One region of the Arthrobacter sp. 10N43 genome, then DNA from elsewhere that is predicted to be linked to it. Evidence: predicted binding sites of a transcription regulator. Region 1 holds the regulator's gene; the other holds the start of a gene.

Region 1 (15,032 bases):
CCTACCGCGGTGTGGTCACGTACGTCCGCGTAGTGGACGGCATGTTGCACCCGCGCGAACGCATCCAGATGATGTCCACCCGCGCCACCCACGAACTCCTCGAGATCGGCGTGAGCTCCCCGGAGCCCACGCCCTCCAAGGGCCTCGGCGTCGGCGAGGTCGGCTACCTCATCACCGGAGTGAAGGACGTCCGCCTGTCCAAGGTGGGCGACACCGTCACCAACCTTGCCAAGCCGGCCACCGAATCGCTCCCGGGCTATGCGGATGCCAAGCCGATGGTCTTCTCCGGCCTGTACCCGCTGGATGGCACGGATTACCCGGTGCTCCGCGATGCGCTGGAGAAACTGATGCTCAACGACGCCGCGCTGGTCTACGAGCCCGAAACGTCCGCGGCTCTGGGCTTCGGCTTCCGGGTGGGATTCCTGGGCCTGCTGCACCTGGAAATCACCCGCGAGCGGCTTGAACGCGAATACAACCTGGACCTGATTTCCACCGCCCCCAACGTCGAATACGAAGTGACGCTGGAGGACAAGAAGATCGTTCACGTCACGAACCCCAGCGAATACCCCACCGGCAAGATCGCCGAGGTCCGCGAGCCGATGGTGTCCGCCACGATCCTTGCGCCGAACGAGTTTGTCGGCGCCATTATGGAGCTGTGCCAGAGCCGCCGTGGCGTCATGGGCGGCATGGACTACCTCTCCGAGGACCGGGTGGAAATCCGGTACCGCCTGCCGCTGGCCGAAATCGTCTTCGATTTCTTCGACATCCTCAAGTCCAAGACACGCGGCTACGGATCGCTGGACTGGAAGGCCGACGGCGAGCAGGTGGCCGACCTGGTCAAGGTCGACATCATGCTCCAGGGCGAACAGGTCGATGCCTTCTCCGCCATCACCCACCGTGACAAGGCCTACGCCTACGGTGTGATGATGACCGGCAAGCTGCGCGAACTCATCCCGCGCCAGCAGTTCGAGGTGCCCATCCAGGCTGCCATCGGCTCCAGGATCATCGCCCGCGAAAGCATCCGTGCCATCCGCAAGGACGTCCTCGCCAAGTGCTACGGCGGTGACATCACCCGGAAGCGCAAGCTGCTGGAAAAGCAGAAGGAAGGCAAGAAGCGCATGAAGATGGTGGGCCGGGTCGAGGTCCCGCAGGAAGCCTTCATCGCAGCCCTCACCACGGACGAGTCCAAGGACAAGGCCAAGAAGTAACGGTGCTCGTCATGACAGTTGCTGCAGTGCCGGCAGGCCGGGCCCATGCCTAGCGTTCTTCCCCTCGGCGACCCTGCGCCGCCGGACGGGCTCCTGCCCGCCCAGGCGCGCCAGGGCGCCGACCAGCGCGCCTTCGGGCTGTACGTGCACATCCCCTTCTGCGCGGTCCGCTGCGGGTACTGCGACTTCAACACCTACACCGCCACCGAGCTGGGCGGCGGGGCGTCCCAGGACGCCTACGCCGCCACCGCGATCGCCGAGGTGGAATTCGCTGCCCGCGTCCTGAAGGAATCCGCACTGCCGGACCGCCCCCTCAGCACGGTGTTCTTTGGCGGCGGCACGCCCACGCTGCTCCCGGCCGGGGACCTGGCCCGCATCCTTTCCGCTGCCATCGACGCCTGGGGCCTGCAGCCCGGCGCCGAAGTGACCACCGAAGCGAATCCCGATTCCGTCACCCCCGAATCCCTGCAGCTGCTGGCCGACGCCGGGTTCACCCGGGTGTCCTTCGGCATGCAGTCGGCCGTGCCGCACGTGCTGAAGGTCCTGGACCGCACCCACACGCCCAGCCGCGTGCCCGAGGTGGTGCAGTGGGCACGGGATGCGGGCCTCGCGGTCAGCCTCGACCTCATCTACGGCACTCCCGGGGAGTCGCTGGAGGACTGGCGCTACTCGCTCGAGACCGCCCTCTCTTACGCGCCGGACCACATCAGCGCCTACGCGCTGATCGTTGAGGACGGTACCAAGCTCGCGGCCCAGATCCGCCGCGGCGAAGTGCCGCAAATCGACGACGACGATCACGCCGCGAAATACGAACTCGCCGACGAACTGATTTCCGCGGCCGGACTCGCCTGGTACGAGGTCAGCAACTGGGCCCGCACCCCCGAGCAGGCCTGCCGGCACAACCTGGCCTACTGGCGCGGCGACGACTGGTGGGGCATCGGACCAGGGGCGCACTCGCACGTCGGGGGAGTGCGGTGGTGGAACGTCAAGCACCCCACCGCCTACGCCAACCGCCTCGGCACAGGGGCCTCACCCGCCGCCGGACGCGAAACGCTGGACACCGAAACCCGCAACGTGGAACGCGTCATGCTGGAGGCCCGGCTGAACTCCGGACTCGACATCCCCAGCCTCGGCGGCCTGGGGGACACCGGACGTCACGCCGTCGCGGGGCTGATCGCCGACGGCCTCGTGGACCCCGCAGCCGCTTTCAAGGGCCGGCTCGTTCTCACCCTCAAGGGCCGCCTGCTGGCTGACGCCGTGGTCCGCAGGATCCTGCCGGACTGAATAGCCCGCTGAACTGAAACTGCCGGGCCGAATTGCCCGGACACAAAGGAGCCGGCCGCTACGCCCTGAGGGGCAGCGGCCGGCTCTTTTGTGTGAGGTTTTTGTTCGGAAAGGCCGGGCTACTTAATCCAGCGCAGGTTGAACTCGTAGCGGTGCGGCTGGCCGCGGTTGACGTGGATGCCGGCGGCCACCGAGAAGCAGGTCACGGCGATCCAGATCACTGTGGCGAGCACGGCAAAGAGATTGCCCACCACGGGAATGAAGACCAGCAGATTGGCGAGCACCGCGGCGATCGTCGGCGGCAGCGTGAAGTTCAGCGCTTCCTTGGATTCCTGCGCCGTGAACGGGCCGCGGTCTTTGAAGATGAGGTAGATCAGCAGCGACGGCACGCAGCCCAGGATGCCGCCGAAATGCGCGAGCGTGGCCCACTGGCGGTCCTCGCTGGCCGTCAACGGCAGCGCATTTGCCGGAACGCCATGGTACGGGGGCTGGCCATGGCCGGCCTGGTTGCCCGTGTGTTCGCGTGCGTTATCTGCCACGGTGAAGCCCTTCGGATTGCGGTGATGCGTTGCTGCCTGGGTTGTGCCTGGAATAGCCGGAGCCGCGCTGGGAGCGCGGCCGCCGATTCAAGAATACTTGCTCTGGCGCGGAAATGGAGATCAGGGAGCGTCAGAGCTTGCGCCGGCTAGGGCACAGTGAGGAAGTCGATGACCTCTTCGACGCGGCCCAGCAGGGACGGCTCCAGGTCCGCGTAGCTGCGGACCGCCCCCAGGAGTTTCTGCCAGCCGAGGCCGATGTCCTCCTTCGTCGAGTGCGGCCACCCGAAAGCCGTCAGGATACCTGTCTTCCAGTCGACGCCGCGGGGGATCACGGGCCACTGTTCAATCCCCAGCACCGCCGGCCGGATGGCCTGCCACACATCGACGTAGGGGTGGCCCACGATCAGCACGTTGCCTGCGGCGCCCGGTGAGGCCATGACGGCGTCGGCGATCCGCGACTCCTTGGAGTCGGCCACCAGGTGGTCAACGAGCACGCCCAGGCGGCGCCCCGGGCCGGGACCGAAGTCCGCCACGGCGGCCGCGAGATCATCAATGCCGTGCAGGGGTTCAACCACGATGCCCTCCACCCGGAGGTCATCACCCCAGACCTTCTCCACCAGCTCGGCGTCGTGCTTGCCTTCCACCCAGATGCGGCTGGCCTTGGCCACCTGGGCGCGTTGCCCGGCCACCCGGACCGAGCCCGACGCCGTGCGGCCGGCACCGGCGGCCGGCGCCGCTTTCCTGGGAGCCGGAGGCATCAGCCGGATCGGCTGCCCCTCCAACAGGAAGCCAAAGCCTAAACGGAAGGAGCGGGACTTGCCTCGACGGTCCTCCAGCGCCACCACGTGCATGCCGCCGGACTTCTCCACCCGGGTCACGGCACCCACCCAGCCGGACTGGACCTCCTCGAGGACCATCCCGCGTTCCACCGGGACCTCCGGCAACGCGGTCTTGGCGGGGGCGGACAGGTCCTGGGGTCCCCAGTTCTGGTACGACATCTCTACACGCTTACTTTGCACTCGGAATGTACGGCGGTCAGTGGAACTCTCCGTGGCCTGCACCGGACCACAGGGGCGCGGCGCAGGCGGAAGCGGCTACGGTCCCGGCGCCCGATGTGACGGGAAACGCGATCCCGCAGGCCACGCCTGGAGCGAATCCAATGCTAACAACGCGGCGAGTCATATTAGACTGGTTAGCACTTAGGCATGTCGAGTGCTAACACTTGTTCCGTTGCGGACCACGCGCACCAGTTCTGGACGCGGACCGTACAACGCGGGCGGCACCGACTGCGGGACAGTCGATTGGAGGTGGAGCGTGAGCGAACCGCGCAAACTCGAAGTGCTGCGCGCCATCGTGGAGGACTACGTCCATTCGCGTGAGCCCGTTGGTTCCAAAGCGCTCGTTGAACGCCACCATCTCGGCGTGTCCAGCGCCACGATCCGCAATGACATGGCGGCGCTGGAAGACGAAGGCCTGATCACTGCACCGCACACGAGCGCGGGCCGGATCCCCACCGACAAGGGCTACCGGCTCTTCGTCGACCAGATCTCAGCGGTGAAGCCGCTGTCCCCGGCCGAGCGCCGGGCCATCCAGGCGTTGCTGGAAGGATCCGAGGACCTCGACGACATCCTTGACCGGACCGTGCGGCTCCTGTCCCACCTGACCAACCAGGTCGCCGTCGTGCAGTATCCGCTGCTCAGCCGCGCCAGGGTGCGGCACATTGAGTTCGTGCTGCTGGCACCCCGCAAGGTGCTGATCGTCCTCATCGCGGACACCGGCAAGGTGGAGCAGCGCGTCATCGACGTCGGGCAGGACATTCCCGACGACGCCCTCGCCGACCTGCGTACAAGTTTCTTGACGAGCCTCTCCGGAACGCCGCTGAGCCTGCTGCCCCAGCTTCTGCCCACAGTGGTTGCCAGCGGCCCGCCGGCGCGCCGGGGAGCAGCCCAGGCCCTTGCCCGCGGCCTCGAGGCGCTGGCCACGAGCAGCCGCGAGGAGCGGATGGTCATGGCCGGCACGGCCAACCTCGCACGCTCCAACGTGGACTTCCCGCTGAGCATCGGCCCGGTCCTGGAGGCGCTCGAGGAGCAGGTGGTCATGCTCCGCCTGCTCAGCGAAATGGCCGAAGACCCACGCGGCGTGACCGTCAGCATCGGCCGGGAAAACCCCTACGACGGTCTGGCCGAGGCCTCCGTCGTGGCCACGGCCTACGGCCCGGACGCCACGGCCAAGGTCGGTGTCCTTGGACCCACCCGGATGGACTATCCCACCACCATGGCCGCCGTGCGCGCGGTGGCCCGCTACCTTTCGAGGATCCTGGGGCCCTGACCGGCCCGGACCCAGCACGACTTCTTGCCCCACCGGCAGTACGAAAAGGAAGAGATACACACTTTGAGCAGCCACTATGACGTTCTTGGAGTCTCCCGCGACGCAACGGGGGAGGAGATCAAGAAGGCCTACCGGAAACTGGCCCGGACCCTGCACCCCGACGTGAACCCGGGAGAAGACGCCTCAGACCGGTTCAAGGCCGTCACCCATGCCTATGAAGTCCTCTCCGATCCGCAGAAGCGCCGGGTCTATGACACCACCGGCAATGAGAACGGCACCGACAACGGCTTCGGGGGCGGCAGCTACTCGGGCCAGGGCTTCGCCTTCCAGGACATCTTCGAGACCTTCTTCGGCGCCGGTGGCGGCCAGGGCGGCCCGGCATCCCGGGTCCGCCGCGGCCAGGACGCGCTGATCAGCGTCCGGATCGACCTCCGCGACGCGGTGTTCGGCGTCAACAAGAAGCTCGAAGTCGACACGGCCGTGGTCTGCCCCACCTGCGACGGATCCTGCTGCCGCGAGGGTACCCACCCCGTGCGCTGCGACATCTGTGGCGGCAGCGGCCAGGTCCAGCGCGCCGTGCGCTCCATCCTCGGCCAGGTCATGACGTCGGCACCCTGCGGGTCCTGCGAGGGCTTCGGCACCGTCATCAAGGACCCCTGCAACGAATGCAGCGGCCAGGGCCGGATCCGCAGCCGCCGCTCGCTGACCGTGAAGGTCCCGGCTGGCGTCGGCACCGGCACGCGCATCCAGCTCTCCGGCCAGGGTGAGGCCGGGCCGGCCGGCGGCCCGTCCGGGGACCTGTACGTGGAGATCCGGGTCAACAACGACGCCACCTACGTCCGCGACGGCGACGATCTGCACGCGAGCCTCAACATCCCCATGACGGCCGCCGCCCTCGGCACGGAAATTTCCCTCGACACCTTCGATGGGCAGCAGGAGATCGACGTCAAGGCCGGTACACAGTCGGGCGAGATCATCACCCTGCGCGGCCTTGGTGTCACCCACCTGCGCGGCCATGGGCGCGGCGACCTGAAAGTCCACCTGCAGGTGGAAACGCCGGGCAAGCTGGACGCGGCCCAGGAGGACCTGCTCCGCCAGCTGGCAAAGCTGCGCGGCGAACACTTCACTGCGGGAAAGCTCGCGGCCAGCGGCGGCGTCTTCGCCAAACTCCGGGACCGGCTCGGTAACCTGTAGCGGTGAGTAACCCGGTCTTCTTCACCGCCCCAGGCACCCTGGACCAGCAGGTCCCCGGCTCCGCCTTCGTCCTTGACGGCCCTGAGGCCCGCCATGCTGTCACGGTCAAGCGGATCGCCGTCGGCGAGACCGTCGACATCGCCGACGGCGCCGGCAAGCGCCTGACCGGCACGGTGACCGCCGTCGCGCCGGCCGAGCTGACCGTCGAGTGCGTGGATGTCGCCGACGAGCCGCGGCCCGGGATCCAACTGGTGCTGGTCCAGGCCCTCGCCAAGGGCGACCGCGACGAGCTGGCAGCCGAAACGGCCACCGAGCTGGGCATCGACGCCGTCGTTCCCTGGCAGGCTGAGCGGTCCATTGTGCGGTGGAAGGCCGAACGGGCCGCGAAGGCGCACGCCAAGTGGCAGTCGGTGGTGACGGCGGCGGCCAAGCAGGCGCGCCGGGCCTGGATTCCCGAGGTCAGGGCGGCAGTCGACAGCACCGGGCTGCAAACTGCCGTTGCGGCCGCGGACCTGGCCGTCATTCTGCACGAAGACGCCGTCCGCCCCTTGCGGAACGTCCTCGAATCCTGGCTGGAAACCGCGCCGGCCGGCGACGCCGGATCCCGCGAAGTGCTGTTGATCGTGGGCCCGGAAGGCGGCATCAGTCCGCGGGAAGTGACCCGGTTGTGCGACGCCGGGGCCGTAACGGCCCTCCTAGGGAACCACGTGCTGCGCTCGTCCACCGCCGGGCCCGCCGCGACCGTGCTGGCCAACGACATCCTCGGCCGCTGGTAATCGGCCTGCCTGGATAGCCCAGCTGACCTGCCGCAGGCCGTGTCGCAGTGGCTGGTTGAGAGTGGCTGGTTGACCGCGAAGCCTATTTGAAGCCTATTTGACTTCGAAACCGCGAGTGTCCTGGAATACTTCCTTGGCGCTGTCCGACGAATCCACCTGGGACACGTGGACCTCGTAGCGGCCCGGGCCAAGGTTCACGGACAGGGTGAACAACCCGGACTGGATGGAATCCGCTGACGCCGTCGCGCTGCCGTTGAGGTAGGCGGTCTTGGCGTTATCGCCGTCGACCTTGAGGATCTGCCAGCGGAGTTTCCCGCCCTGCACGGTGCTCCGGCCGGTGATCTTGACAGAACCGTCGGCCACGGACGTGCCTTCCTGCGGATCAATGATCCACACGGGAGCCACCATCCCGGCGCTGCGGGACGTCGGCGCGCCCAGCCGGACGTGGTTGAAGGCGACGTAGTCCGTATGACCATCAACCAGCACAACCACCTGGACCTGCTGGCCGGAATCGATCAGGCCCGCGCTGGCCGCGGCAGCCGTCGCGGTGTAGACGAGCTGCTGGATGGCGCGCTCGGCCATGGCGGCATCCACGTTGCTGTTGAAGGCATCCGCGGAGACATCCACCGTGATGACGTTCTTGCCGGAGATCGACGTCGCCAGCTTTTTCGGGTTCTGCCACGGTGTAAAGAAGTCCGGGTCCAGGGGCTTCTGGGACATCATCACGCGCAGGGCTCGGGTGACAGGGTTGTCCTGGTCCGGGACATCACGGAACTCACGGTAAAGGAATGCGTTGTCATTGCTGCGGCCGATCCAATACACCGGAGCCTTGTTCGACGTCTGGGCCGTTTCGAGCGGCGCGCTCGTGGCGGGGACGCCTGAGGCCGGAACAGGAATGAGCTCCGAGGGGCTGCTGGAGTTCGTGATGCCGCTCTGCGGTGTGGCCACGCAGCCGGACAGGAGCAGGGCAGCGGGCAGCGCAAGCGCCAGTGCGGCGCGGCGGGCGCGCCCCATCGATAGCTGCTGAACTCCACGCTTCCTGATGCTTCTGTCCCTTTCCTCTAGCGCCCCGCTTGACGTGCCGGTCAGCGGCACGGCGCTCTTGGGGATAACCGAGTTCCAGCATGGCACACGGGCGCGGCCCGTCTGCCGGGTTTGGGCCACGGCGCCGGAACTGCAATGGGAACGATATGAGGCCGATACAAACTTGATACCTAATTGCTCCGGACCCGCCCGGCGCCCGCGGGTGGCCGGTCGGCATCGGGCGGGTCTGCGGCGGGCACTAGCCCCTTCCTGCGATGAGCTCCTTGATGGGCCCCTCGTGCAAAGCCAGGTAGACAGCGTCCCGGATCTGATTCGCCTCGGGATCCGTCATGGTCCGGGCGAGAGGCCGGAGCACCATCCGGATCAGCGCGTTGGCCTGTCCAGCGCCAATGCGCAGGCGTTCCCGCGCCGCTGGGGGAAGCTCGCCATACGGCGTCAGGGCCAGCAGTTCCACGCTTTCCAGATCTTCGGCTTGCCTGCCCAGTGCCGTTCGTACCCGGTCACCGAGGACTTCGGCATCCATTCCCGCGGGAACGACGACTGAAATGTCCCTGCGGATGGAGGGCATTTGGGAAACTGGTTTCCACCGCGACAGGTCCAGCATCTGCTGTTTGATTCTCTGGTCCGTAGACCTCAGCAGTCTGATGTCGGGGATGCCTTTGCGGAGCATCAGGGCCCGGTCCAGTCCCATCCCCAAAGCCAGTCCCGACCACTTCGCAGGATCCAGGCCGGCATCGGAGAACAAGCGAGGCGCCATGAGCCCGCATTCGGCGAGTTCGAGCCATTCCCCGTCCATGAGGACATCGACCTGCAGACCTTCCCTGGTGTAGGGGTGAACGGCCGGAACAGCCCGCCATCGCGCCTCAGGCAGCACCGCCTGCACCAGTGATCCGATCATGTCACGCAGGGTGTCCGCGTCGAGTCGGTTCCGCGCACTGATCCGCCACAGGTCGACCTGGTGCGGAGTTCCCACGTGCGTGCGGTCGATGGAATCACGTCGATAGACCAGGCCGGGGATCGCCCACAACTCGTCCATGGAATCGTCGTTGTCCAGTGCCCGCAGCAGCGACGGGATGGAAGCCGACGTGTGGCTGCGGAGCATGACCGTGGGGCTGACATAGCGGGAGTACCGTTGGTCCCGCGTCACGTCCGAGTCGGTGAACCCCAGACGGTCGTAGTTGTCGGCCACACTGACCAGGGGGCTGTGGCGGACGATTCGTTCTGGTACGCCCCACGAGCTGCGGAGCGCTTCGACGATGGCATCCAGCAGCGCCTGCATCGCATGGGGCTGATGGTCCGGATTTGAGAGGTCGCGGATGGTCAAAGCGTCATGGAGCTCTGACGGACTGAGATAAGTGGGCATTGAAGATCCTTAGATTCGGAGTTGAGTGGCGGGTTCCCCCGACTCAATCCGGCGCCAGGACCTAGGCGCGCGCCTCAGAGCCCTCGCGACCGGAGACCGGTCGGGGGCAAATAAATCGACGCATTGAGAGCATGCGGCGACTATACCGCACTGCGCCTCCACGGCGGGCTCCTCCGGACCGGATGGCCTGTATTAGTCGGCCCGGAGCGTCAGCGTGTCCGGTCCGCTTTTCCAGGTGAGTGTTCCGTCGGACGATGTCATCTCGATGGGGCCCCGCAGGAGATGCAAAACCCACGCTTCCTGGGTTCCGGCTTCTGCGGGACAGCCCATGGCGCCCGAGGCCATATTTCCCGCGACGAGCGTATTTTCCCTGATCGTTGCGGGACCACTTACCGGGTTACACGGAGTCTTGACGGCCAGTTGGAGTGATCCGGCCACAGTCGTAAGCCGTACGGTTACGGCGCCGGAGGCCACCCATGGAAGATCCTTGCCATGGGACGTGCCGGAAATGCTGACATACGAGGAGCACGACGCCGACGGCAGGAACCTCGCGCACACTTCCACGGGGGCCGTGGACGGTATTGGTGGATTAGACGGTATTGGTGGATTAACGGAAGCGGGCGGACGGGTAGGGCCAGCAGTCCCGGGACTCAGGGTGGTCCCGGCTGCGCAAGCCGTCATCAGAACGCCGGACAACAGGACCGAGAACGCGCATTTCCAGAACCGAATCCGCCGCATTGCGCTCCCTTGAAGGCCAACATTTATCGGAGCCTATCCTTGGGTGCTGACCATGTCACTACAAAAGCTCTTGCTGATGCCGGGACACCCGATGCGTGCCTGGCGCACCCAGCCAGAACGGATTTTTCTCCTGTGGTCAGGACTTAGTGACGGCGGCGAGTTTGACGTTGTCCCGTTGTCCTTCCCAGATGCCGGTCAATGTGAGTCGGCCGGCCGGTTGCCCTTCAAGATCCAGCCGGCGGATGACGACTAGCTGCAGGTCCGCGGTCTCGACTGCGGTGCCGTCGGCGGTGTCGCGTGGGGTAGCCGAGGAGACGTTGGGCACTGCGTTGAGTGTTGGCCCGGTGCTTTGCACGAAGACAGACTCGGCCAGGATTTCGAGTTTTCCCTTCACATCAAGGTATTGCTTGGCCTGGGGGTGGCCGAGCATGATGCTCGCTGCCAATGCCGTCACGTAGACGGGATCAGCGCAGGCATCATAAACCCATCGTTGGCCAAGAACCGAGTGCTGCATGGTTCCGACCAACCATGATTCAGCGCCGGCCAATGGCTGGGCCCTGTACGTGAGCGGCACTTGAAAGATGGATCCCGCCGCAGAGACGATAATCGTCTCGATGCCGACCTCGCCAGCAGGGTCGTCGAACCGGTAGGAGCCTACTTTGCTCAGCCCCGCGGCGCCGGGCTCCGGGAACCACGGCTGACTGGGCAGCCACTCTTCGAGGAGTTCGAGTTTCGTCGGCCGCAATTCTGCCTGGTGGATGATTGCCATGACTGCAAGCCTAGCTGCGGCCGCCCGAGCCGGATACGGCGCCGCTGGATCCGGGCTTGCCAGATCCAAACTTCTCTCCCACGCCCCGGATCTCCGTCCGGCGCGTCGACTAGGTTGAACCAATGATGATCGCAAAGCTGCACGACGCGGAGCCCGACATTGACACGGGCCAGGTGGGCCTTTTGGTCGCGGATCAGTTCCCCGAGTGGGCCGGGCTGCCGCTGGAGCCGGTGGCTTCCACCGGGACGGACAACGTCATGCTCGCTCTCGGTGACAGGCTCGTCGTACGGCTTCCCCGCACGGCAGACGCGGCGTCCTCGCTGTCCAAGGAGTGGAAATACCCGCGCATGCTCGGTCCCCAGTTGCCCGTCCCGGTACCAATTCCGCTGGCACAGGGCGTCTCGGGCCGGGGCTACCCGTGGCCGTGGACGGTGTCCGGCTGGCTGGAAGGGGAAAACCCTGCCCCGGGCCACGCGTACGGAACCGACCTCGCGCTTGATCTCGCACGCTTCATCCGCGTACTGCATGGCGCCGACGTCGGGACTGAAGCGACCAAGGAAGCGCTGTGGTCCTATCGCGGCGGCCGGCTGGCCGCCAGGGACGCGGCGACGCGCGCCGCGATCGCGAGCTGCGCGGGACTCTTGGACGTCCCGCTCCTTTCAGCGGCATGGGACGCGGCTCGGCAGGTGGTGGAGGGCGCCGGGGAGCAGACCTGGATTCACACGGACCTGCAGCCCGGCAACCTTCTGATTGCCGAGGCACGGCTCGCCGGTGTCATCGATTGGGGTGGCATCGCCATTGGCGATCCGGCCGTGGACCTGATCGTCGCCTGGAACCTGCTGGAGGATAAGGGGCGCGCCGCGTTTCGCGATGCAGTAGGCGTTGACCAGGCAACGTGGGAACGCGGCCGGGCCTGGGCCCTGTCGATTGGAATCATCGCCTATCCCTACTATGTCCACACCAACCCGGCCCTTGCACGGGTTTCCAGGTATCAAATCGAGCAGGTCGTTGCCGACATCTCGCGGACGGTGTGAGGCTGGGCTTGCCGTTCGCCAATTCCCTATTGGAGGGAGGCGGTCAGGCGATAAAGGTTGTCGAATACTTTTTGGGCTATGGGCCGACGGAGCCAGTCCTCGAGCTGCAGCTCACGGCTTTCCATGCGGTACCCGTCTTCGATCCCCCGAATTGCGTCCACAAAACCGCGCCCGTGCACAAGTACGGATACCTCCATGTTGAGGCTGAAGGAACGGACATCCATGTTGCTGGAGCCAATCACCGCGACTTCCTCATCGATGGTGAAGTGCTTCGAGTGCAGCACTTTGGGCGACCGGTAGAGGTAGATCCTGACGCCGGCGCGGAGCAGTGCCTCGTAGTATGAACGCTGCGCGTGGTAGACCATGCTCTGGTCTCCGACCTCGGAAACAAAGAGCTCGACGCTTAGCCCCCGCGCCGCTGCCGTGACGATAGCCATCAGGATGGATTCGTCCGGGACAAAGTATGGACTCGTGATGCTGACACGCCGCTCAGCTTTGTGGATGAGTGTCGCGTAGAGCTTCAAATTGTTGTCGTTGTCGAAGCTGGGACCGCTGGGCAGGACTTGCGCGTCAATGAGCACAGAACTGTGGCTGACGCCTATGGGGTTTGAATCCAGTGGCAGTATCACATCCGTTTCGCTGTACCAGTCCGTCGCGAAGACCGCATCCAGTTCCCGGACCACAGGTCCCTCAACGCGCATCATCAGCTCGTGCCACTGGAGCCCGCGCTTCAGGTTGGCCTTCGTGTCGTAGCTCGCGTCGATGACGTTCTGGGATCCAGTGAATCCCACGCGGCCATCGACGACCAGGATCTTCCGGTGATTGCGCAGGTCCGGCCTCTGCCATTCGCCGCGCCACGGCCGCACCGGCAGCATGGGGCGATATTCCGCCCCTATCTCCTGGAGGAAGTCCAGGGTTTCTTTCCGGCCGGGGAACTTCAGGCCAGCCAGATGATCTGACAGAACCCGGACGTCGATGCCGCGTAGTCTTGCCCGGGACAACGATTGAAAGAACGGCGCTGTGGTTGCGTCCAACACCAGGATGTAAAACTCCACGTGCACGTACTGGGTGGCCGAATCAATCTCAGCGATCATGGCATCGAAAGCGCCGTTGTAGTCGCCCAATAGGGTCGCACTATTGTCCGCGACCATAGGGAGCGCACCAAGGTTGCTGTTCAACACCACCGCAGAATGCAGCCAATCCGGCCAGTCAAGGCCGCGGCTGACCAGCGGGCTGCCTTCAGTCCGCGCCAGGACAAGATTGTTGATTTCGCGCTGTTTGTCGCGACGGGCCTTGGGCAGTTTCGAGTAACCGACAAAGAAAAAAGCGACGGCACCAAGGACTGGGATGAAAATTATGGCGAGCACCCAGGCAATAGCGGAGGATGGACGGCGATTCATCGACACGAGGACAGTTGCGACGGTCACGAGGACTATATGGATCGCCAGGAGGAGTAAGGCCAACGTTTCCGGGTCCTGAAAGAATCCGCGCACTGCTTCCTAGCCGTTCTTCAATGCTGCGAACGCCATCAGACCAGCACCCGGCTCTTGGTTCTTTCCTCAGGTAAGAATAGGGATGCTGTGCAGAACCAGCAGAAAGTGTCCCAAAAGTTTTCCCAGAAACCCATTTGTCTTTCCTGCTCTCAAAAATGCGTTCTCGTTTCCGGGACGCTCTGTCCCTCAGCCCTGTCCGTGGAGGGTATGACTTATTGTTGGCGTCAAGTCCGGGGTGGGCCTCACCCGGTGCGGGTGAAATCCCGGAAATCTGGGCATGCGGGCCAAAGGAGCCCAGAGTTGCCCTCCGCTAGAGTCGGACCATGAAACGGGCTGTGATCCTTGGAGGTACCGGTGTCCTCGGGCGCGCCATCGCGTGGCGGCTGATCAGAGCCGGCTGGGTCGTGGAGATCACAGGCCGGGACCGCAGAAAAATGCCGGTTGAACTGACGGAAGCCGGGGCACGGTTCATCGTCGCCGAACGTCGTGACGACGCAGCCCTGGCTCGTGTAGTCGGCCGCGGTGCGGATCTGCTCGTGGACGCCGTGTGCTACACGGAGGCCGACGCGCGGCACCGGGAACCGACGATCTGTTCTTCGAGCACTACATCGACTACGCCCCGGAGGAGCAGTTCACCGCCAATCGTCCCCTACGGACACGATAACGCGCACTACGAGGGCAAACATGGTTTGTCGACGAGGATGGCAGCCTGCGGGTGCTTCTCTATCGTTCGGGGTGTGCGCACAAGCTGTGCGCGCATCTCAAATCCTTGCTCCGTGAACCGGAGCGCCACGTCGTCGGGGGCATGCAGTTCCGCGCGCAGTTGGATGGCGTGGCCGTAGGCGCGGTCAATAATGCGGTGGCCGCTGCCGGCGTGGAAGGCGATGAGCGCCGAGCCGCCCGGGCGGAGCACCCTCCAGAACTCCCGCGCGATCGCCGACAGGGTTGCCGGGGGAGAGTGGATGATCGAATACCAGGCGAGGATGCCGTCCGCTGACGTGTCGGCTGCCGGCAGGGCGGTCAGCTCTCCCACTTCGAAGCGCAGTTCGGGATGGAGCCGTTGTGAGACCCTGACCATTTCGGGCGACAGGTCGATGCCGCTGACGTTCAGTCCGGAGTGGCTCAGGTAGCTGCTCATTCGTCCGGCACCGCATCCGACGTCGATCACCAGCCGGTCCGCCGTGGCGCGCATGTGTGCTGCGAAGTGGTCCACCATGGCCAGATCCAGGGGCGCCTCGAAGCTGGTATCCGGCAGCGCCGTC
Region 2 (15,032 bases), on a different contig from region 1:
TTGTTCATCTGGTGGCGGCTCGTCAAGGATGACTACCGCCGGGACCTCGAAGACGCGCTCGACGAGGAACTGGCCGGGGAAGCGGCCAGCCCCGACCCCGGTGACGCCGCCGAAGAGCCCGCCTCCGGCTCGCCCGCAGACCCAACACCCGCAGACCCGAATCCCGCAGACCCGCACCCCACAGCCCCCTACCCCTCAGACCCGAGAGTGCAATCATGATCGAGCCCCAGCCCGCCATCCAGCCGCAGTCAACCAACGGCACCGGGACAGCCGGCAAGAAGCGCCGCTTCGGCGGCACCGAGGCCCAAATCCGGTCCGCCCTGAAGTTCTACAAGGTTCTTGCCTACCTGACAGGCTCCATGCTGCTCCTGCTGTGCGCCGAGCTGGTCGCCCGGTACGGCTTCGGGCAGTACCTCTTCGCCGGCGGCACCAACGCCCTCACCGGCCAGCCGTTCGGTTTCGGATTCGCCGACGCCGAACCGGCAGGAGTGATCGGCGGCGTCAACCTCTCCGTCACGGTCCTGATTGTGCACGGCTGGATGTACGTCGTGTACCTGATCTCCAACTTCCGGCTGTGGTCCCTCATGCGCTGGCCGTTCGCCAAGCTGGTGGTCATGGCCCTGGGCGGCGTCGTACCGTTCCTGTCCTTCTTCGTCGAGAAGAAGTTCCACGCCGAGGTCGAGGCCGAACTCGCGGCCAACCCGCAGGCGCCCCAGCGCTACTGAGCCCCAGCGGCAGGGGCAGGGGACCGTACGACGGCGACTGCCGCAGTCGGGCGTGTGAGATCGCTTACCTCACCCCCGATTCGGGGCCTGCGCCGGCTTCTCAATGTGCGGGCGGGCAGCGGCGCAAAGTAGTCTAGTGGGGTGACTACTCCCACTTCATCCCAGACGTCCCACAGGCCGGTTCTGGTTGTTGACTACGGTGCCCAGTACGCGCAGCTGATTGCCCGCCGCGTCCGGGAAGCGAATGTGTATTCGGAAGTGGTTCCGCATACGTACAGCACCGAGCAGCTGCTGGCCAAGAACCCCGCCGCGATCATCCTCTCCGGCGGCCCCGCGAGCGTCTACGCCGACGGCGCCCCCAGCGTCGGTGCCGACCTCTTCGAAGCCGGTGTCCCGGTCTTTGGCATCTGCTACGGCTTCCAGGCCATGGCCAACGCCCTCGGCGGCAAGGTGGCCCAGACGGGGCTCCGCGAATACGGCGCCACCGAGACCACCACCCTCGGCGAGGGCCGCTCCATCCTGGCCGGCATGCCCCAGCACCAGAGCACCTGGATGAGCCACGGCGACTCCGTCCACGAAGCCCCCGAAGGCTTTGAGGTCCTCGCGACGACGGCCGGCGCCGAGGTGGCAGCCTTCGCCAACGAAGAGAAGTGCCTCTACGGCGTCCAGTGGCACCCCGAGGTCAAGCACTCGGCCTACGGCCAGCAGGTCCTGGAGAACTTCCTGTTCAAGGGCGCCAAGCTGGAACCGAACTGGACCGCAGGCAACATCCTGGAGGAGCAGGTCGACCGCATCCGCGAGCAGATCGGCGACGCCCGGGTCATCTGCGGCCTCTCCGGCGGCGTCGACTCCGCAGTGGCCGCCGCCCTCGTCCAGCGCGCCGTCGGCGACCAGCTGACCTGCGTCTTCGTGGACCACGGACTGCTGCGCGAGGGCGAGGCCGAACAGGTCGAACGTGACTTCGTGGCCGCCACAGGCGTCAAGCTCTACGTCGCCAACGAGCAGGAGCGCTTCCTGAGCGCCCTCGCCGGCGTCAGCGATCCGGAGACGAAGCGCAAGATCATCGGCCGCGAATTCATCCGTGCGTTCGAGGAAGCCGAACTGGCGATCATCGCCGAGGCAGCTGCGCACGGTGAAAAGATCAAGTTCCTGGTCCAGGGAACCCTGTACCCCGACGTCGTCGAATCCGGCGGCGGCGAAGGTGCGGCGAACATCAAGAGCCACCACAACGTGGGCGGGCTGCCCGAGGACCTGCAGTTCGAACTCGTGGAACCGCTGCGCGCCCTGTTCAAGGACGAGGTCCGCGCGGTCGGTGCTCAGCTCGGCCTGCCGCAGGAAATCGTCGGCCGCCAGCCCTTCCCCGGCCCCGGCCTGGGCATCAGGATCGTCGGCGACGTCACCAAGGAACGCCTGGACCTGCTCCGCAAGGCCGACGCGATCGCCCGTGCCGAGCTGACCGCGGCCGGACTGGACAGCGAAGTCTGGCAGATGCCCGTGGTGCTGCTGGCGGACGTCCGCAGCGTGGGCGTCCAAGGCGACGGCCGCACCTACGGACACCCGATCGTGCTGCGTCCGGTGTCCTCCGAGGACGCCATGACCGCCGACTGGTCGCGGCTGCCCTACGACCTCCTGGCCCGGATTTCCAACCGGATCACCAACGAGGTGGACGGCGTGAACCGCGTGGTGCTGGACGTGACCAGCAAGCCGCCGGGAACCATCGAGTGGGAATAGCAATGTGAATGGCCGGCCTTTCGAGGCCGGCCATTTCATTTTGTTGCTGGCAATTCGGGCTATTCCTGGCAATTCGGGCTGAATTTTGGCCGCCCCAGTGTTGCGGCCCCGCACGTGCGGAGGATTCGGGCTACCCTCGAAAGCATGCCGGTATGGTCCAAGGCGTCCCGCGCGAGCCAGACAACCGCGAGCACACACTACGTGGCCTGGGAAAGCGCGGACGCGACACAGACGAGCGTTGATGCGACGAACGCGCTAGAGTCGAGCCCGCCACGGTCCGGCCCAGAGAAGTCGAGCACAGAAAAGAAGGCAGCAGTGTCAGTTGGTCAAGGCCACCCCGAGGGCTCCGAGGAGTTCAGGAAATGGCTGTCGGGGCTCAAACCCGTCACCGGAGCAGACACCATGCTGCGTTTTACCAAGACGCCCGAAGGCTCGATTGACCTGACAAACGCCCATCCGTCAGGGCTTGCCCAGCTGATGGCAGGCCGGCGGACCCGGCTCTCCACGCTGATCCGCGACCGGCAGCAGTACATTGTGGCGGCCCGCGCATCGCGCAACCTGCGCTCCAAGATCTTCGAACTCGCCAACGACCGCGGCATCGACGCCGGGTATTTCTCCGCCGGCACGGTGGTCTGGACGTCCGCCGTCGGGGGCAAGCCGCAACGGATCTCGGCCCCGGTCATGCTCACGGCCATCTCTCTGACGGTGCGGCCCGGCGAGGACGATTACGAACTGCAGTTGACCGAACAGGCACAGATCAACCCGGCGCTGGTCCGGCACCTCAAGTCGGTCCACGGCATCGTCTTTGACGTCAACGCGGTGACCCGGATGGCCTACAGCACGGCCCGGTACGACCCCCAGCCCGTCCTGGACCGCCTGGGCACCCTGGTCCAGCCGATTCACGGCGGCGAGGTCGAGCACAATCTGCTCGTCTCCACGTTTGCCGACCTCTCCGGCAACCTGGACGATCCGTGGATCAACGAGAACAACCCCCTCGTCACCGCACTGGCGCGGTCCGGTTCCGGTGAACGGGTGGAGGTGCCCGTCCTTGAGCCCGGCCGCTTCCCCAGCACGGATGAGCGGGACCCCGCCGAGGAGCTTTTGCTGCTCGACGCCGACACGGACCAGCAGTATGTCGTCGACGCCGTCCGGGCGGGCGACTCGCTGGTGGTCAGCAGCCCGCCGGGAACCGGCCAGACGCAGACCGTCATCAACACCATCGGCGCACTGGTGGACGGGGGCAAGTCCGTCCTGGTTGTGGGCGACAGGCGGGCCAGCCTGGCCGAGATCTCCGCCCAGCTGGAGGGCCTCGGCCTGGATTCGGTGCTCTTGCAGCTGACCGGCAACGCCAGCCCGCTGCAGCTCAAGGGCCAGCTGGTCCGGGCGATCGTCCGCAACGAGAAATCGCTCGAGCCGCAACTGAGCAACCTGCACACAACGCTGACCGGGCACCGCCACGCCCTGATGGACCATGTCGCTTCGCTGCACAATGTCCGGGCCCGCTGGGGCTGCTCGCCGTATGAGGCCATGCAGTCGCTGGCAGAGCTGACCTCCATCCAGCCGGCGCCGTCCACAACCGTCCGGCTCAAGCGCAGCGTCCTGGACAACATCCGGGACCGCGAGGAACTCGCTGGTCGACTCCGCCGCGCCGCCGAGCTTGGCGGCTTCAGCCGCACGTCAACCACCAGCCCCTGGCACGGCGCGCGCCTGCTCACGCGCAAGGAGACCCAGGAAGCGCAGAGCGTTGCCAGGACCGTGGCGGAGAAACTGCCTCTGCTGCGCGGCCGCATGGAGGCAGTGGCCGAACACGCAGAGATCCGCCTCGGCGGAACGTTCGCCGAATGGGGCGAGCAGATCGAACTGCTGGTGGCCGTGCGCGAAAGCCTCGATAAATTCACTCCCGACATCTTTGACCGGCCCGTCCACGACCTGATCTCCGCCACGGCGTCCTCCGCCTGGCGCCGGGAGCGGGGGATCGAGATGCCGTCCATGCAGCGCTCCCGCCTGCGCAGGGTGGCGAAGGAATACGTCCGGCCCGGTGTGCACATCGCGGACCTGCACAGTTCCCTGCTCCTCGTCCAGGAGCAGCGCGCCGCCTGGTCCGGCTACGCCACGACGCAGCGGCACCCTGCCGTGCCGTCCGGGCTCGGCGAAATCACCGGCCTGTACCGCGAGCTGGCAGCGGAACTGGACGAACTCGGCCAGGCGGTCAAGCACACTGCCGCCGGCGGCGATCTGGACCGCGCGCCCTACGCGGAACTCCTGGCCCGCGTGCAGCGGCTGGTCGCCGACACCGCGACCCTGGAAACCCTGCCCGAACGTACCCTGCTTGTCGAGAGCATGCGCGAGCACGGCCTGGGCGAGCTCCTCGCAGACCTCGCCGAGCGCGAGGTTCCGGAGGGATCGGTGACCGCCGAACTGGAGCTGGCCTGGTGGCAGTCGGCCCTGGAAGCCATGATCAGCGGCGATGACTACCTCGCCATGTCCGACGGCGACGCCCTGCGCCAGCTCGAGGCCGAGTACCGTCTCGCGGACAACGCCCACATCGCCAGCGGCGCTGCCCGGCTGCGGTGGAACCTGTCCGAAAGCTGGCGCACTGCCATCGCCGAGTACCCCCGCCAGGCCGAGCTGCTGCGCAGCCTGCTGAAGGACGGCCGGGTCACCCTGGCAGCCCTGGGCGGCCAGGCGCAGGAACTGCTGCCCACACTCGTACCCGTCTGGTCCGTCAGCCCCTACCTCATGACCGGTCTCCTGCCGATCGATCAGACCTTCGACGCCGTGGTGATCCTTGACGCGGAGACGACCTCGCTGCAGGCGGTCCTTCCGGCCATCGCAAGGTCCCGGCAGGTGATCGCCTTCGGCGACGAACAGATCGCCAGCCCCCGAACCTTCACCGTCGGTGTCGAGCGGCTCGCCGTGGGGGAGACCTCTTCCCAAGGCGTTGAGAGCTCATACGCGGCACTCGCTGCCGTGCTTCCCGTCCGGAACCTGAGGACCGTTTACCGCGCGGTCGATGAAGACCTGGTGCGCCAGCTCAGCAAGGGTTTCTACGCCGGAGAACTCACCCGGCTCCCCGAAGGACAAGCCGCCACGGGCCTTGACCGCTCCCTCAGCGTGGAATACCTCCCCGACGGCACCGGGCTGCCCAGCGCGGACCACGACGGCGTTGAATCGGTGGTCGCCGAGGTGAACCGCGCGGTGGAACTCGTCTTCGAGCATGCCCGGCTCCGGCCGCGGACCTCGCTGGCTGTGGTGACCGGCAGCCTTCGCCACGCCGCCCGGATCGGCGAGGCCATCAGGGCGCAGCTGCCCAACTACCCCATGCTCGGCAGCTTCTTCACGGCGGGGGAGGAGTCCTTCCGCGTAGTGGATCTGGAACGGGCCCAGGGCCTGGTCCGCGACCACGTCATTTTCTCCCCGGGCTATGGCCGTACACCGCACGGGCGCACCCTCCACAGCCTCGGCCCGCTCTCCGCCGACGGGGGACGCGCCAAATTCGCCCTGGCGATGACGCGGGCACGCCGGTCCCTGCACGTGCTCAGTTGCTTCCGTCCCGAAGACCTCGACGTCAGCCGCCTCAGCCATGGCGCCGTGGACTTCTACGAACTGCTGGACCGTGAGATCGCGGGCAATACCGACCTCGGCAGTCCCGCGTCCCGGGCCGCGGCCAGCGAACAGGCGCTCGGCGCCGATCCGCTCGTGGCCGACCTTGGCGACCGGCTCCGGGCCCGCGGGGCACGGGTGTGGCACCAGTACGACGGCGTCCTGAACATGGTGGCCGCCGCCGACCCGATGACCACGATCGGCAGGGACGACGCGGAAATTCCCCGTCCGGTGGCGATCGAGTCAGACGGGACCGGCCACTACCGGCGGATGAGCGTCCGGGAACGGAGCAGGCTGCGGCCGCAACTTCTGGAGCGGCTTGGCTGGCGTTACATGCCACTATGGACCATAGAGGTCTTCACCGACCCCTCGGCCTGCGCTGACCGGATTGGCGGCTACCTCGGGTTGGAGAAGCCTGCCGTGTCGAGCCGGCTGCTGACATCGCACGGGTTCTTCGATGACGACATCGAGCACCTGGCAATTGACGAGGCGCGCGCCGCGGAAAACCACCTGGCTGCCGAGTTCGCGGAGCGCACATTCGGCGGCCACGAGTCTTCGGCGCAGGAACACCGCCAGGGGCCGGCAACAGCAACAGCAGACAGTACAGGCAGTAAGGAGGCCGGCGGCATGAAAGCGGACAGCAACATCCAGAACAACACCGGCGATAACCAGGGCGACGCGAGGGGCACCTCCGGGCCGAAGCCGGGCGAAGTGACCGAAACCGGCGCGGAGCAGGAAGCGGCCAAGGAAACGGCCCGCCGTGCCGAGGCGCAGGCCACGGTCCCCGACGGCGTGCTGCCGAACAAGGCGGCGGAAGACGATCCCCGCCGCTGGGGCGACCAGCCTGACAACTACGATCACGACGCATGGCTCCAGGAACAGAAGCCGCCGCACTGGGGGTAAGGACGCAACGGCCCTAGCCCGGCGCGGCCGCCACGAGCACGAAGAACAGCTTGCCCTGGGTAGAAGCGCCCGCCAGCCTTCGCGCCTGGTCTGCCGACGCCGCTACGACCACCAGCCCCTCAGCCTCCGTGCTGGCTGGCCACGGTCCGGCGCTGCCGCCCTGCGCGGATGTCCAGAGCACCGGGACGGCAACAGCGAGGATTTGGCTTTCGGCGGATTGTTCAAAGCCGTTGCCACCGGTGAGCACCACGTTGACGAGCTGTCCGGGGGAGACCAGCTGGATCGAGGCAGGGTCAGCCATTCTCAGCGGCACCGCAGCGGAGCCGGGCGGGGTTCCGGCGAGCAGGCCCGGGCCGAGGACCTGGGCGTCTGTGAGGAGTTGGCCCTTCCGCAGCGGCGCAGCCAGCTGTTTTCCCTCGAACGCGGTCTCGCTGCCGGGGCTGCCGGCAGGCACGATGCCGGGCGGCACGCTGATCCGGTTGACGTCGCCGGGTCCCAGGGTCTTCCCCGCGGGAAGATCCGACGCCGCGGCGAAAGCAACAACAGTTTCGGCGGGCGCGGGGGTGAGTTGCTGAACCGTAAGGCCGGCGGGGATGCAGAACAGGAGCGAGGCAAAGAGCCGCCGATTCCGGTTCAGCCAGCTGCGCAGGCGGCGCCGCGACGGACGGCCGCGAGGCGGTTGCTGACTGCGGGGCTTGCCGGGGCCGTTCCGGCTCCGACTGGAGCGGCCGGCCGTGGACAACGTGGCCGACGGAAGGCGGGCAGCGCGGATCCCGGTGCGGTTCCAGCGTGCGGAGTCCTCGGCGGGCCGTCGCCGCGACCGTGTGGAAAAAATCCCGGGCGAAGCCGCGTAGGGAAACCCGCCCCACGTCGCGAAGGGCAAACAGAACGACGAAGGGGACAGCGGACTGAGGGAAAGGGCCATGCCGCCACGCTACGGACCCGCGGAGGGCGGCGAGAGCCTCGAAGTGGCCTATGTGGACAAATTCGCAGGCGTCCAAGCGATGAGGCAGGCCTAGCCTGAGGGGGACCCGACGGCAGCGGCGTCGGTCCGGTGGGCCTTTTACGCCGCGGGGGCCGGAGCCGGTGCGGGGGTGGCCGCAGGTGCTGCAGGAGCAGCGGAAACCGTGCTGCCCTTGGTGTCGCGGGAATCGTTCCGGTAGAACCCGGAGCCCTTGAACACGACGCCGACGCTGTTGAACTTCTTGCGCAGCGTGCCCTGGCACTCGGGGCAGGACGTCAGGGAGTTGTCGCTGAACGACTGCACGATCTCGAAGGCGTGGCTGCAGTCCTTGCAGGCGTATGCATACGTGGGCACTGGAAATCCTCACTCTGGGACAAACGAGCAGGTCCCGTGCTGTCGAGTCGTGACCGCTGCCGGGATGGTTACCGGCGGGGTCCGTGCTTAGCAGTCGCAGGGCCTGAGTGCCAATTCTATCACCCTGACTTGAACCCCCATCCACCGGGCCGGTATCAGCCGAGCCGGATGATTCCGCCCGGGGTCAGCGCCGCGTCGACCTTACGGTCGAACGACTCGGCGGGGATACTGTCCGCGGGCAGCACCTCCGTGTCATAGACGACGGCGGCAGTCGGCAGCGCCGCGGCGTCGGACGCCTCGCCGGCCGCCTCCCCGGATGAAAGGGACAGGGCGGACAGGGCGGCAAGGAACTTGTCGTAATAGCCGCCGCCTTGCCCGATGCGGTTGCCGGAGAAGTCCAGGGCGGTGGCCGGAAGGATGATTGCGGTAGCGGCGCGCATGACGGCGGTGCCGTGGCGCTCGCCGACAGGTTCCTGGATGGGGGCGAAGCTGCTCCGGACAAACACTGACTGCGGGGTCCAATAGACCCAGCTGAGCCCAAGGTTGGGCTCGCACACCGGAAGCAGCACCCTGTGTCCGGCGTCGGTCAGGGCCGTCAACAGCGGCAGTGTGGGCGGTTCGGTGCCCACGCCGAGGTAGGCCGCGAAGGTGCCCCGGCGGCCGCCGGCCAGCGCCGAGGCCCACTGGAGCCCATGGCGGGCGATGCCCACCGCGGCGGCATCAAGCTCGGCCACCGGGAGTTCGGAACGCTTCGCCCGGTGGCTGGAGCGTATTTGGTCTTTTGACGCCATGCTGGCCCGTCCTCTGCCTATTGCGGCCACGACGGCCGGGGGGAAGGTCCGCCGGCGGTTCGATTAAGAATTACGCAATGATTGGTCCCTCCGTTAGATTAGTCGAGTGAATACACCCAACGCTTCCGTTCGCAAGGCCGTCATTCCCGCCGCGGGCCTTGGTACTAGGTTTCTTCCGGCTACTAAGGCCATGCCCAAGGAAATGCTCCCCGTCGTTGACAAACCGGCTATCCAGTACGTCGTTGAGGAGGCCGTGAACGTCGGCCTGAACGACATCCTGATGATCACCGGCCGTAACAAGCGGGCGTTGGAGGACCACTTCGACCGCGTGCCGGCGCTGGAGTCCACCTTGAAGGCGAAGGGCGACACGGCCAAGCTCGAGTCCATCCAGGCCGCCAGCAACCTCGGTGACATCCACTACGTCCGCCAGGGCGATCCCATGGGCCTTGGCCACGCCGTCCTCCGGGCCAAGCAGCACGTCGGGCAGGAGCCGTTCGCCGTCCTCCTGGGCGATGACCTCATTGACGCCCGCGACGAACTCCTCAGCACCATGATCGAGGTCCAGGCCAAGACCGGCGGGTCCGTGGTCGCACTGATCGAGGTGGATCCGTCCCAGATCAGTGCATACGGCTGCGCCGACATCGAGGCGATCGGCGGTGAGGACTACGTCCGCATCAACCAGCTCGTGGAGAAGCCGGACGTCGAGGACGCCCCGTCCAACCTGGCCGTGATTGGCCGCTATGTCTTGCACCCGGCCGTCTTTGAAGTGCTTGAGCGCACCGCGCCCGGACGTGGCGGAGAAATTCAGCTCACGGACGCGCTGCAGGAACTCGCGGCCGGCACCGGCGAGGGCTACGGCGTATACGGCGTGGTCTTCCGCGGCCGCCGCTACGACACCGGCGACAAGCTCAGCTACCTCAAGGCATGTGTCCAGCTCGCCTGCGACAGCGATGACCTTGGCCCGGGCCTGCGCGAATGGCTGCCTGGCTTCGCGTCCAGCCTGGCCCCCAGCCTCACCAAGTAACTCCCGTGGGGGGCAGCTTCAACTGGCCGGTGACTCTGGAGAGTGGCGACATCGTGTTGCGCCCGATCCGGTACCGGGACCGCAGGGAGTGGACAGAACTTCGGTCCCGTAACTGCGAGTGGCTGGCCCCCTGGGAGGCATCAAACCCGGTGCCCGGCGGTGGGCTGCCGGACTACCGGCAAATGGTCCGCTCACTCAAGGTCCAGGCTGCGCAGGCCACGGCCCTGCCCTTCGTGATCGCCGAATGGACGCCGGGCCACCAAGCGCCGGTGATCGTAGGGCAGCTGACTGTCTCCTCGATCGTGTGGGGTTCGGCCATGATGGCGACCCTTGGCTACTGGGTCGACAAGGGACGGGCTGGCCACGGGATAGCCCCCACCGCCGTGGCCATGGCAACGGATTATTGCTTCGGCACCCTCGGCCTGCACCGCATGGAGATCAACATCAGGCCGGAGAATGCCCCGAGCCTGAGGGTGGTGGAGAAACTCGGGTTCCGGGACGAGGGATACCGGCCCAGATTCCTGCATATCAACGGCGAATGGGCCGATCACCGTACGTTCGCACTCACGGCTGAGGAAGTGCCGGAAGGCTTGCTCGCACGGTGGCTGAGAACCCGCCAGGCCTGAGCCCGTGAGTGCCGTCTGACCAGCCACGACGCCCGGCCGGAGCCCAGCCGCCGCCACGCCCGCGACACACCCCTGACAATGCGGGGCAGTACCCCATATACCTCATACGGTTTTGAGTGTGGACTTCCCTCTTAGCAGCTCTGTGATACTTGTCATTGCTGTTGCGCTCTGGATCGTGTGGGTGGCGCCTTACGTTCTCCGGAACGGGCGCCACCAGCTGCAGCCTGCGGGCGAATTCCTGGCGGACGTCATTGACATGGAACCAGCAGATCCACATGCGGGGAAGGTTATGAAAATGGCGGCGCAGCAGGAGAAACCCATGATCAGCACCCAGCGCGCAGAACCGGCCAGCGGCTTCGCTGGTAGCCGGGTCAGTACTGGCGCGCCCGGAGTGGCGACGCCTATTGCCGGTGCTTCTCCGGCCTTCAAGATTCGGTGGGGGCGGCTGGTGCTTGCGATGGCCGGCCTGATGTTCCTGCTCACGGGGGTCGTGTCCGGGGCCCTTCGACTTTTCGGGTTGGGGTCCGGCTGGCTGCCGGTGACGGCCCTGCTGGGCGCTGTCGCCGCCGTGGCCATGCTCCGCCGTCTCGCTGTCCGTGACCGCCGGCGAAAAATGAACGCCGCCTTCCGCGCAGCAATGGGCGGCCCGCAACGTACCACCGCCCGGTCTTCACGGCCCGAGCAAACCCCCTCCCGGCCTGCTGAGAGTCCCGGCGCACGGCCGGAAAGCCCTCTCTTCGACGCCGAAGCGGGCCCCTCAACCCAGGAACAGAAACCTGCTCCCAGGCCGCTGACCGCGCTGGAGCTCCGCCAGGCCGCCCTCGCCGAGGCCGCAGCCTCGGGGGATACCTCGGCCGCTGTGGCAGCCGAAACGGTGGCAACTGCTGCGGATTCCAGCTGGGAGCCAGTCGACGTTCCCAGGCCCACGTACGTCGAAGCGCCGAAGGCCGAGCGGGCGGCCCCCATGCCCCTCGACCTCCCCGAGGCGCCGAAAGCCCTGGGGAAGCCCTCGCTCAAGCAGGCCTCCGCGCGGCCGGCCGCGTCCGATCCGCGGACCGCAGAGGATTCCGAGACAAAGCAGCTCAGCAAGGCCCAGAGCGCCCTGAGCAACCTGGACGATGTCCTCCAGCGGCGCCGCGCCTGATCCGGTCCCTCTGAAAAGTTTTCACCCCGGGCAGCCACCGATGGCTGCCCGGGGTTTTCCTTTCCCCGAAGCGTAGCCGCCACGGTTGGTTGCGGTAGCCTCGGGTCATGACAAGGATCTGCGTGGCCGGCGGAACAGGGCAAGTGGGCCGCGAGGTAGTGCGGCAGGCCGTCGACGCAGGACACTCCGTGGCGGTCCTGAGCCGCAACCCGCCGCCCGCAGGCGCCTCCGGCCGGGTCGGGGGAGCGGAATACTTCCGCGCGGACGTGACGACGGGCGAAGGCGTGGCGACCGCCGTGGGGGGCGCCGACGTCGTGATTGACTGCCTGGAGGGACGCTCCGGGAAGGCGCGGAAGAACTTCGCCGACGGCGGCGCACGCCTTCTGGCCGCCGCCCAGGATGCCGGGACGGCCAGGGCCGTCATGCTGTCCATCGTGAACTGCGATCGCAGCAGCGCAGCTTTCTACCGGTCGAAGGCTGCGAAAGAACAGGTTTACGAGCTGTCCGGGCTTCAGACTGTGGTGCTCCGCGCCACCCAGTTTCATTCGTTGCTGGCGATGATGTTCGGCGCCGGCTCCAGAATTCGGATCATCCCCGTGGTGCGGGGCAGCCGGTTCCAGCCCGCGTCGCCGGCTGACGTGGCTGGGATGCTCCTGGAGGCCGCGCTGGAGCCGGCACCGGTTCCAGCGGCGGGCCCGCCGCACCGGGTGCTGGACTTCGGCGGTCCCGAGTCCAAGGACATGGCCGACTTTGCCCGTGAATGGAAGCGGGCCAGGGGCGTGAAGGGCCAACTGGTGCGCCTGCCGTTGCCCGGGCCGATGGGCCGCTACCTTCGCGAGGGGCTGAATTTGGTACCGGACGCACGACACGGCAACGAGACATTCCGGGGCTGGCTGGAAAACAACGCGGATAGTTTGTAGCCTAGGGACACCGGCAACGCCGTTCCCTCAGGACCGGCGTTGCTTCGGGGCTATAGCTCAGTTGGTAGAGCGCTTCGTTCGCATCGAAGAGGTCAGGAGTTCGAATCTCCTTAGCTCCACCGATTTCGGGGATTCTCTGGTGCCGTTCTTAAGAGCCTCCACGTTGCCCGGATCCCATTCGCGGACTTTCTGCCAGTGATCTTCAGGGGCACCATGCGTGCGGCTTGGGTCCCTCGGTTCCCCGGATACACGAAGAGGGTCCCCCAAGGACCCTCTGCCATGCGGCCCGCGGCTGCAGGCCATCCGTTCGCGCACCACTACCATAAGCATGCTTAGGGTCGCGTGTCAGCCTTGCGGCCGAATATGGCAAAGAACTTTCTCCGGAAAGCGGGCTCCGGAGCGGCTTCGCATGTTAGGTTTGCGGCAAAGCCGCGGCCATTGCCGGCAGCTTCCGTACTCTTGGGGGAGAGTGACGATGATCCGGAACCACAGACAGCTCACAGGCCTCATGGCCGCCGCTACCCTGACGAGCCTCCTGCTCACTGCCTCGGCGTGTGCCGTTCCTCAGGCGGGCACGGAGCCGAACGCCACGCAGTTGCTTGAGTCGGCAGCCACCGTGGAGCCGTCGCCCTCCGCGACAGCCACAACCGCGTCAACCGCCGCCTCGGCGCCGGCTGCCAGTGAGACGGGCGCGCCGCCTCAGACGCAGGCACCGGAGACCCGCCAATCTGCGCCTATGGAGACATTCACGTTCCCGGACGGCCACATTTCCTTCACCTACATGGCCGACTGGTCCGTCACGGTCAAGCCCGGTCCGGTGAACAACGCCGAAGAGCAGAAGATCTCCTTCGAAGCGACCGTCAAGGACGCGTCCGGCGCAGTTCTGGCCCGGGTTTACAGCGGCAAGTACGGCGACGGCGCCGTCGCCCCGGTCCAACGGACCGTCTTGGACCACAGCCCGGTGTCAGGCATCACCAACACCGTGGGGGAGGCCGGTGAGTTCGGTTTCGCCTATGACCAGTATCTGGACGGCAGCTACTACTACTTCATGGATGTCCGGAATGCCAAGGAATTCCTGGCAACAATCGACTCTTCGGGTTCCAACCAGATCGCACTGCCCGACAGGATCATGAACGCATACGTCGTCCTCACCGATTCGCCGTCCGAGCAGGCCTTTCCGTCACCGGCCGCCGCGAAAGCCTGGATGGCAACCGGACGTTATGCTCAGCTCAAGACGATGCTGCTCAGCCTGGAATATTCATAGCCGCAACAGCCGCAGAACGCCCCGGCAGTGCTACCGGGCCGTCCGGGGCAGTGTTGCCTGCCCCAGACGCCGCCACGGTGCGCGGCCACCCGTCAACCAAGGAGCAACATGACAATCACTGCGACCAGGACCCCGACGGCGTCGAACGTCAACCTGCATGTAGGCGCCCCTGGGCCCGCCGTGGCCACCGAAACGGCAGCCCTCTTGAACGAATCCCTCGGCTCTGGATTCGTCCGCCCAAGTGACCTGGCCGAGCTCACGGGGGGCCGCCGCGGAGTCCTCGTCCGGGCCCGAAACCGCCCAGGCCAACTGCTTGGCGCAGCCACGGCCCGCGTCCTGGGCCGGGAAAGCGTCGATGCGCTGCGCGACCGGCTCAGCCGTGCCGGCATCGAGGCCGGCTGGGACGTGCACGGGGTCGGTGAACTGAAATCCATTGTCGTCGCTCCGACAGCCCGCGGCATGGGCCTCGGCACGGACATGCTCGCGGCCAGCATCGACTTTCTGAAGGCTTCCGGCTGCCGCTATGTAGTGTCCGCGTCATGGGTTTCAGCCGATCCGCAGCAATCTTCTCTGAGGATGTTGGAACGGGCCGGATTCGCTCAAGTGGCCACCATTCCTGCCTTCTGGGCGGACGACCAGGACGCGGCCGGTTACCTGTGCCCCGAATGCGGCGCCCAATGCGTCTGCGCGGCCACCATCCTGGTCCTCGACTTGGATGCCTGACAGGGCTGGGAGCGGCTAGAGCTCCTCCTGGGCAAGGGCCTTGGTCCGGGCTGGTGCTGGCCGTCCAAGGCGCTCATCCAGAGTCCAGCGCAGCCTGGCGGCGGCGACCTGAACCCGGTGCTGCGAGGCGGTCGGAGAGAAAACTTTCGCCGGGACGTGGTCGGTAATGTCCCCAGGCCCGTTCACGGACTTCCATGCGATGTCCAAGAGTTCGAGTTCCTCGTTCCGGGCCAACTCGCTGCGGGCAAGCACACCCAGCG

What was found. Region 1 encodes HrcA, which represses chaperone genes, less so after heat shock. Its sites were predicted from a motif close to TTNGCACTCGNNNNNNNCGAGTGCNAA; they were not measured.
Region 2: a site for HrcA is predicted at 8,368-8,394, ahead of AC1DDO_RS09670 (FmdB family zinc ribbon protein). Genes of this name have one in related genera too.

The regions. Positions count from the first base shown of each region.
Region 1 is NZ_JBFTIA010000002.1:215,356-230,387, reverse strand. It holds gene lepA (translation elongation factor 4) at 1-1,208, shown strand, start outside; gene hemW (radical SAM family heme chaperone HemW) at 1,254-2,492, shown strand; gene AC1DDO_RS03695 (DUF4870 domain-containing protein) at 2,612-3,031, opposite strand; gene AC1DDO_RS03690 (DUF3097 domain-containing protein) at 3,178-4,029, opposite strand; gene hrcA (heat-inducible transcriptional repressor HrcA) at 4,346-5,359, shown strand; gene dnaJ (molecular chaperone DnaJ) at 5,423-6,553, shown strand; gene AC1DDO_RS03675 (16S rRNA (uracil(1498)-N(3))-methyltransferase) at 6,556-7,329, shown strand; gene AC1DDO_RS03670 (GerMN domain-containing protein) at 7,423-8,343, opposite strand; gene srmL (PheS-related mystery ligase SrmL) at 8,612-9,736, opposite strand; gene AC1DDO_RS03660 (META domain-containing protein) at 9,929-10,417, opposite strand; gene AC1DDO_RS03655 (CG0192-related protein) at 10,611-11,243, opposite strand; gene AC1DDO_RS03650 (aminoglycoside phosphotransferase family protein) at 11,366-12,277, shown strand; gene cls (cardiolipin synthase) at 12,304-13,770, opposite strand; partial or broken gene AC1DDO_RS03640 (NAD-dependent epimerase/dehydratase family protein) at 14,094-14,336, shown strand; gene AC1DDO_RS03635 (class I SAM-dependent methyltransferase) at 14,441-15,032, opposite strand, start outside.
Region 2 is NZ_JBFTIA010000004.1:303,907-318,938, forward strand. It holds gene AC1DDO_RS09645 (SURF1 family protein) at 1-219, shown strand, start outside; gene AC1DDO_RS09650 (DUF3817 domain-containing protein) at 216-725, shown strand; gene guaA (glutamine-hydrolyzing GMP synthase) at 867-2,456, shown strand; gene AC1DDO_RS09660 (AAA family ATPase) at 2,772-6,962, shown strand; gene AC1DDO_RS09665 (RcpC/CpaB family pilus assembly protein) at 6,976-7,887, opposite strand; gene AC1DDO_RS09670 (FmdB family zinc ribbon protein) at 8,026-8,280, opposite strand; gene AC1DDO_RS09675 (5-formyltetrahydrofolate cyclo-ligase) at 8,436-9,071, opposite strand; gene galU (UTP--glucose-1-phosphate uridylyltransferase GalU) at 9,178-10,095, shown strand; gene AC1DDO_RS09685 (GNAT family N-acetyltransferase) at 10,101-10,721, shown strand; gene AC1DDO_RS09690 (hypothetical protein) at 10,864-11,865, shown strand; gene AC1DDO_RS09695 (SDR family oxidoreductase) at 11,973-12,785, shown strand; tRNA gene AC1DDO_RS09700 (tRNA-Ala) at 12,832-12,904, shown strand; gene AC1DDO_RS09705 (hypothetical protein) at 13,522-14,049, shown strand; gene AC1DDO_RS09710 (GNAT family N-acetyltransferase) at 14,158-14,772, shown strand; gene AC1DDO_RS09715 (hypothetical protein) at 14,788-15,032, opposite strand, start outside.